2 regions of the Marinobacter sp. M1C genome follow, and region 1 is predicted to be linked to the other one. Evidence: predicted binding sites of a transcription regulator. Region 1 holds the regulator's gene; the other holds the start of a gene.
The links. Region 1 encodes sigma-54, which starts transcription at its own class of promoters, with help from an activator protein. Its sites were predicted from a motif close to ANTGGCATNNANNTTGCTNT; they were not measured.

Region 1 (4,201 bases):
TGTTCAGGTGCAGTAATTCGGAGTGACGTACTTGCACGTTGTTGCTGTGCTGGCGGAAGTGGGCGCCCATTTGCTCGCAGACATAAACCGAGCGATGCTGGCCGCCGGTACAGCCAATGGAAATGGTCATGTAGCTGCGGTTGCTGTCGGAAAATGCTGGTAGCCACGAGGTCAGAAAAGCGATGATTTCCTGCACCATTTTTGCGCTCATGGGTTCGTTCTCCAAAAAATCGATCACCGGTTGGTCCATGCCGGTAAACTTGCGCAGAGAGGTGTCCCAGTGGGGATTAGGCAGGCAACGCACGTCAAATACGTAGTCTGAATCAACCGGTACGCCGTGCTTGAAACCGAAAGACTGGAACAGCAGCGCCAGTTCCTGGTCTTTGCGGCCGACCACCCGCTGTTTGACCATGTCCCGCAAATCATACATGCCCATGCCAGTGGTGTTTATGTAAAGGTCAGCCAGATTCGACAAGGGTTCCAGCAGTTTTTTTTCTGAGCTAATGGCTTCGCGCAATGACGTGTGATCGTCGCTCAGTGGGTGCTTGCGTCGGGTAGCATGAAAGCGTTGCAGCAGAGATTGCTCGTCGGCGTCTAAAAATATGATTTCAGTGCTGACGCCGGTGTCCTTCAGGCGTCCGTGAATATCTTCGAAATTGGCCAGTTCACCGGACAGGTTGCGCGCGTCTATACTCACCGCCATTTTGTGCAGGCGGCCGGCAGGCTCTTGTGCGGCAGCTTCTTTGGTCAGCGGGAACAGAAGGCCAATGGGTAAGTTGTCGATGCAGTAGAAACCCAGATCTTCAAGAACGTGCAACGCGGTACTTTTACCCGATCCGGAGCGGCCGCTAACAATAATCAGTTTCATCGTTAATACCCCTTTGAGTGCGAACGGTCGAAGTGGATCCGGTCAAGACAGATTAGCGTCCCGAGGTCATACGTTGAAATAGGGTAATGGCATCTTCCGACTGGCGCAGACGGTCACAAAAAGCCCGGTCGTTGAATTTTTCTGCAAGCTGGCTAAGCAGCTCAAGATGCTCGCTGGTGGCTTCTTTTGGCACAACCAGAGCAAAAACTAAATCCACCGGCTGGTTGTCAATGGCATCGAAGTCCACGCTTTCGCTGAGGGTGATGAGAAGGCCAATAACGTGCTCCAGGCCTTCCAGGCGGCAGTGGGGAATAGCGATGCCTTGGCCGATTCCGGTAGACCCCAGGCGCTCGCGGGCAATCAGATTGCTGAATATCTGAGTGTTGCCCAAGGTGGCGTTATGCAGGTGAATTTGCTCTGCAATAAACTCAAGAACCCTTTTCTTGCTGGACGCTGGCACGTTACAAAGTGTCAGTTCCGGGGCAAGGATGGTTTCTATAGTCAGGGATGTCTCGCTCATGGGTCGACGGTACTTCCATTAAAAAAAAGGCTGCGGCATGGTGCCATGCCGCAGCGCGTGAAGCGTTTACGCGTTGTATCCGGTGTTAGTTACCATGCATCCGGGATACTTGCTTTTCTTTGTACTTGAGGATCTGGCGGTCCAGTTTGTCCACCAGAGCGTCAATCGCTGCGTACATGTCTTCATTTTCGGCCTTAGCGTGCAATTCGCCACCGCTTATATTTACGGTAGCTTCGGCTATCTGGCGCAATTTTTCCACCTGCAGAGTCACATTGGTGTTACTAATCTGGTCGAAGTGGCGCTCCAAGCGCTGGAACTTTTCGTTCACGTACTCTTTGAGTGCTTCGGTCAGTTCGACATGATGGCCAGAAATATTGAGTTGCATAGGCTTCTCCTGCTATTGCATCGGTGTTGTTACATTGGTGCTGCTACACCAGTCGCTTTCTTTCGTTCGATGGAGGTATTTGTAGTGCCTCCCGGTATTTGGCCACGGTACGCCGTGCCACTTGGATTCCCTGTTCCCCAAGCATGGCGGCAATCTTGCTGTCGCTCAACGGTTTTTTGGAGGTTTCAACGGCTATCAGTTTTTTTATCATGGCGCGGATGGCAGTTGAAGAACATTCTCCGCCAGCATCGGTGCTGACATGGCTGGAGAAAAAATATTTGAGTTCAAAAATGCCGCGAGGTGTATGCATGAATTTCTGGGTGGTTACCCGGGAGATGGTAGATTCATGCATTTCTACGGCTTGGGCGATTTCCGAGAGGATCAACGGCTTCATGGCTTCTTCCCCCTGGTCTAGAAAACCCTGTTGATATTCCACAATACGGGTAGCCACTTTTAGCAGCGTTTCGTTGCGACTTTGCAGGCTTTTAATGAACCATTTAGCCTCTTGCAACTGATCGCGCATGTAGGTGTTATCAGCGCTGCTATCAGCGCGCTTTATCAATGAAGCATAGCTGGCATTGACGCGAATGCGCGGTGCAATTTCTGGGTTCAGCTCTACCCGCCAGCGCTCGTTGCGCTTGTACACAATCACGTCTGGAATCACGTAGTCCGGTTCGGTTCGGTCAATCACATCGCCGGGGCGCGGGTTCAGGCTGGTAATCAGCGCCAGTACGTGTTTTAGCTGATCTTCTTTTAAGCGGCTACGACGCAGCAGTTGGGCGTAGTCACGGTTGCCCAGCAGGCTGATGTAGTGGGTGATGACCATGCGCGCCTGAGAAACCCAAGGGGTGTCTGGTGACATCTGGTTCAGTTGGATTAGCAGGCATTCCTGCAAGTTGCGGCCAAACACACCGGGTGGGTCAAAAAACTGTAGGCGTCTTAGTACCGCTTCAAGTTCATCCAGTTCCAGCGGGTCGTCGTCTTGTTCGTCCTGCAGGCCGGTATAAATCTCGGCCAGCGAGCTGGTCAGGTAGCCGCGCTCGTCAACGGCGTCCATCAGGGCGTGAGCAACGGCGCGGTCGCGGTCCGTCATGGTGGTCAGGTTAAGCTGCCACTCCAGGTGATCGCGCAGGGTTTCAGCGGGCGAGTTGCGAGTTTCAAAATCGTAGTCGTTATCGTCGCCATTGCTGCTGGCCGGTGCCGGCGCCGATTGGTATACGTCGTCCCAAGCCGTATCCACTGGTAGGTCGTCTGGCAGGGTATCGGGGATTTCGTTTTCGCTGGCCCAGTCGGGACCATTTTCGTTTTCGTCCCAGTCTTTGCTGGTGTCCACCGAGGCATCTGTTGCGCTGGAGTCCGTATTTTGATCGCTGTTGGTGTCAGCGTGCGTGGATTCCTCATCGCCGTGATCGTCGTCTTCCGGTGCTTCCAACATGGGGTTGGATTCCAGTGCCTGCTGAATTTCCTGTTGCAAGTCGAGGGTAGAAAGCTGTAGCAGGCGAATCGCCTGCTGGAGCTGGGGCGTCATGGTCAGGCTCTGGCCCAGCTTGAGCTGCAAAGAAGCTTTCATCACCATTCTTGGGAATCCATTACTCGATCGGTTGGCGCGTGGCAGCCACCGAAAAAAGGTTGGCTAACCGGGGTTTGCGTTCACAAGCAAATTCTCTGCCGAGTCTACTAGAGTTCGCCGGGGAATCAACCGATTCACCTTTGGCGATGTCATCGCATGCCCACTTTTAAGGTTTATTACAGCCGGAATTCGTTGCCCAGGTAGACCTCTTTGACCTGTTGATTGGCAAAGATTTCGGCGGAGCTGCCGGAGGCAATAATATGGCCCCCGGATACAATGTAGGCGTTTTCGCAGATGTCCAGGGTGTCGCGCACGTTGTGGTCGGTGATCAGTACGCCTATGCCTTTGTCGCGTAGGTGGCGAATGATTTGCTTGATGTCGCTAACCGAGATTGGGTCCACCCCGGCGAAGGGTTCGTCCAGCAGAATAAAAGCGGGCTCCATAGCCAGTGCGCGAGCAATTTCTACCCGGCGGCGCTCGCCCCCAGACAAGGCCATACCCATACTGTCGCGGATGTGATTGATGTGAAACTCGGCTAGCAATTCCTCTAACTTCGCTTCGCGTTCCGCCCGTTTCATATTTTTACGGGTTTCCAGAATGGCAATGATATTGTCGCGCACGGTGAGCTTGCGAAACACCGAGGCTTCCTGGGGTAGGTAGCCAATGCCTTTGCGGGCACGGCCGTGCATGGGCAGCGGGGTGATGTCCTGGTTATCAATCGTAATGCGGCCGTGGTCAGCCTGCACCAACCCGACAATCATATAAAAGCAGGTGGTTTTGCCAGCACCGTTAGGGCCTAGCAGTCCGACGATTTCGCCGCTGCGAATTTCCAGCGACACGTCAATCACCACTTTTTTC
Region 2 (4,201 bases), 2.4 Mb from region 1:
GTGGAACGCCTCGTTATTTCGCGGATAAACAATCCTCACCAGCTCATAAAGAGGGCTTGGCGGCTGTTCCTGCTGCGGTTGCTCAAGCTGTTCCAAATCCTGCATTTTCGGCAGCGTAATGGTGGTTGCCGGCCTTACCTGTATGGCTTCGGCACCCGAAGAGGGCTGGTCAGAAAAGGTCACATTGCCTTGGGCGTCTACCTGGCGATACACCTCGGCCTGCGCCACTCCGTTGATCAGCAACAGGGTCGCAGCAGCAATCACAATAGCCGGTTTCATACGCTTTCCTCGGGACTGTATATGAGCTTGATTATCAGCGCCCGGGCGCTTTATTTCAACGCCGCTCGATTGCCATACAGACATAAAAAATGGGAGACATAAAAAAACCGGAGAGGCTGATGGGCAGCCGCTCCGGTTTCAATGAGCCATTGCCTAGGCTCTGGGTTAGCCCGGGCAATGGCGATGCGTCACTTGTTTAGCAAGAATAGTAGAGTTCGAATTCAACCGGGTGAGTGGTCATGTTCATACGCTCTACGTCAGCACGCTTTAGATCAATATAAGCGCGAATCATGTCTTCGGTGAACACACCGCCACGGGTCAAAAACTCGTGATCAGCTTCCAGGCACTGCAGTGCTTCTTGCAGGGTCTCGGCCACTTTTGGGATGTTCAACGCTTCTTCTTTTGGCAGATCGTAAAGATCTTTGTCCATGGCGTCGCCAGGATGAATCTTATTCTGGATGCCGTCCAGGCCAGCCATCATCAGCGCTGAAAATGCCAAGTAAGGGTTAGCAGCCGGGTCTGGGAAACGCACTTCAACACGGCGGGCCTTCGGGCTGTTCACGTAGGGAATCCGGATAGAAGCCGAGCGGTTGCGAGCAGAATAGGCCAGCATCACCGGAGCTTCATAATGCGGCACCAAACGCTTATAGCTGTTGGTGGCAGGATTGGTGAACGCATTAATCGCTTTGGCGTGCTTGATGATGCCGCCAACATAATACAATGCCATCTCACTCAGGCCCGCATAGCTGTCGCCGGCAAACAGGTTCTTGCCATCTTTGCTCAACGACATGTGTACGTGCATGCCTGAACCGTTATCACCCACAACGGGCTTGGGCATAAAGGTCGCGGTTTTGCCGTAGGCATGAGCCACGTTGTGCACGCAGTATTTCAGAATCTGCACTTCATCGGCTTTTCGGGTCAAGGTAGCTGCGCCCACGCCAATTTCGCACTGACCAGCGGTGCCCACTTCGTGGTGATGCACTTCAATGACCAGGCCCATAGACGCCATAGCACCGCACATTGCGCCGCGCAGATCGTGCAGGCTGTCTACCGGAGGCACCGGGAAGTAGCCGCCTTTTACCCGCGGGCGGTGGCCGGTATTGTTGCGACCAAAATCCTCGCCTGAAGACCATGCGGCCTCTTCGGAGTGAATTTCGTACATGGAGCCCTGCATATCGGTCTTCCATTTGACCGAATCAAACACAAAGAATTCGGGCTCAGGGCCAAACAAAGCGCTGTCGGCAATGCCGGTAGACTTCAAGTATTCCTCGGTCCGGCGTGCTACTGAACGAGGGTCGCGCTCGTAGCCTTGCATGGTGGTGGGTTCCACAATGTCGCAGCTGATGTTAACGGTGGATTCTTCGGTGAAGGGATCAACCACTGCGCTGCTGTCATCCGGCATCAGAATCATGTCGGATTCGTTAATGCCTTTCCAGCCAGCAATTGAAGAGCCATCGAACATTTTGCCGTCGATGAAAAAGTCTTCAGACGCTTCGGTGGCCGGCATGGTGACGTGGTGTTCTTTGCCATGAGTATCGGTAAAGCGTAGGTCGATCCACTTCGCATCGTGCTGAGTGATCAAATCAATGGTTTTGGACATCTGCATGCTCCGTTGGGGGGGTGAAAGCCAATCTGTTTCAGGATGTTTGTTTCAGGATTTGCAAAGCTTAGCAAATGTCTGTGTGAGTTACCTGCCTTTTGAGCCGCCGCAAGTCGCCTTGTCACGGGCTCTGATTCGGCCTTTGCACAATGCCAAGCAAACAGCTTGCCAGTTTTAATGTGGCCAAGCCTATGGGCCTGAACTCTACAGAATGGCGGGCTAGCGCGCAGGGTGTAAGCGCTGCCTAAGGTCTGTGAACAGTCACCCTCGCACCACATTTGTGCGGCTTTCGCTTTTTCGCCCAATACTGGTGCGTAAATTGTTTAAGAAATAAACATTCACGCGCATATTATCGAAACCGACTTTTCGCTATAATGCGCGACCCTCATTGCTCTGGCGATTACCTTGTGCCGGAGTCTGGCCACGCCCAGTGCCAGCGAATGGGTTCATTTTATAGATTTGAGACGGTCCAGGTGAGGCCCAGCCTTCTTAACGCCCTCTCAGGTCATTGTAAGCACGCCGCAGGACTAAAGTTGTGATTGAGAAGCTTCGTAATATCGCCATTATTGCCCACGTTGACCATGGTAAAACCACGCTGGTCGACAAACTGCTGCGCCTCTCTGGCACCCTGGACCGTAAAGAGCTCGAAAGCGAGCGCGTTATGGATTCCAACGATCAGGAAAAAGAGCGTGGCATCACCATTCTGGCCAAAAACACCGCGCTGAAATGGAACGGCTACGACATCAACATCGTAGACACTCCGGGGCACGCCGATTTTGGCGGCGAAGTGGAACGTGTAATGAGCATGGTGGATTGTGTGCTGCTGGTGGTTGATTCCATCGACGGCCCTATGCCACAAACTCGCTTTGTAACCCAGAAAGCTTTTGCTGCGGGTTTGCGTCCGATTGTTATCGTTAACAAAATTGATCGCCCGGGCGCCCGCCCGGACTGGGTTGTAGAGCAGGTATTTGACCTGTTTGACAGCCTTGGCGCTACCGACGAGCAGCTGGACTTCCCGATTGTTTATGCCAGTGCGCTGAACGGCATTTCCGGCTTGGAGCACGAGCATCTGGTCGACAACATGGACCCGGTATTTCAGGCCATCGTTGACCACGTGCCAGCGCCTAATGTTGACCGTGAAGGCCCCTTCCAGATGCAGATCTCGCAGCTGGACTACAGCAGCTTTCTGGGCGTTATTGGTATTGGTCGTATTGCCCGCGGCAAGATAAAAACCAACACACAGGTGATTGCCATCGGCGCCGACGGTAAAAAGCGCCAGGGCCGTATTTTGAAAATCATGGGCCACTCCGGCCTGCATCGGGTTGAAGTAGACGAAGCCCAGGCCGGCGATATTATTTGTATCAGCGGTTTGGACCAGATTCACATCTCCGACACTCTGTGCGACATCAATAATGTAGAGGCTTTGCCGCCGCTGACGGTTGACGAGCCCACCGTATCCATGACGTTCCAGGTCAACGATTCGCCCTTCTGCGGTAGAGAAGGCAAGTTCGTGACCAGCCGTAACATCAAAGACCGCCTTGAAAAAGAGCTGCTGCACAACGTAGCCCTGCGGGTTGAAGACGGCGACACCATGGACAAGTTCAAGGTGTCTGGCCGTGGCGAGCTGCACCTGTCGGTGTTGATTGAAAACATGCGTCGTGAAAACTTCGAGCTGGCCGTAGGCCGCCCGGAAGTGGTCATCAAGGTAGTGGATGGCGTAAAGCAAGAGCCCTATGAAAATGTCATCGTCGACATTGAAGAGCAGCACCAGGGCCCGTTGATGGAGCAGTTTGGATTGCGCAGGGGCGAGCTCACCAACATGGTTCCCGATGGTAAAGGCCGCATGCGCCTGGAGTACACCATTCCGGCCCGTGGCTTGATTGGCTTCCGGAACTCGTTCCTGACCATGACATCGGGTACTGGTATTCTGACCTCGACCTTCAGCCATTACGGCCCGATCAAGGCCGGTGATGTCACCAGTCGCCAGAACGGCGTATTGGTTTCCATGGCCACAGGTACAGCGCTGACTTACTCGCTGGAAACCCTGCAAAGCCGTGGCAAGCTTTTCCTTGACCCGGGTCAGGCCATTTACGAAGGCCAGTTGTGTGGTATTCACAGCCGCGACAACGATCTGGTGATCAACCCGACCAAGGGCAAGAAGCTGGATAACATGCGCGCGTCTGGCAAAGACGAAGTGATTCCTTTGGTTCCGCCCATCAAGCATACCTTGGAGCAGGCGCTGGAGTTTATTGACGACGACGAGCTGGTGGAAGTGACGCCCAAGTCGATCCGTTTGCGCAAGAAGCACCTGACCGAAAACGA

Region 2: glnA (glutamate--ammonia ligase) is a predicted target of sigma-54. The motif match lies at 2,033-2,052, and genes of this name have one in related genera.

What each region holds. Positions count from the first base shown of each region.
Region 1 is NZ_CP092289.1:3,134,217-3,138,417, reverse strand. It holds gene rapZ (RNase adapter RapZ) at 1-868, opposite strand, end outside; gene ptsN (PTS IIA-like nitrogen regulatory protein PtsN) at 921-1,388, opposite strand; gene hpf (ribosome hibernation promoting factor) at 1,474-1,773, opposite strand; gene MIH19_RS14700 (RNA polymerase factor sigma-54) at 1,817-3,349, opposite strand; gene lptB (LPS export ABC transporter ATP-binding protein) at 3,520-4,201, opposite strand, start outside.
Region 2 is NZ_CP092289.1:764,825-769,025, forward strand. It holds gene MIH19_RS03705 (DUF4124 domain-containing protein) at 1-279, opposite strand, end outside; gene glnA (glutamate--ammonia ligase) at 476-1,879, opposite strand; gene typA (translational GTPase TypA) at 2,415-4,201, shown strand, end outside.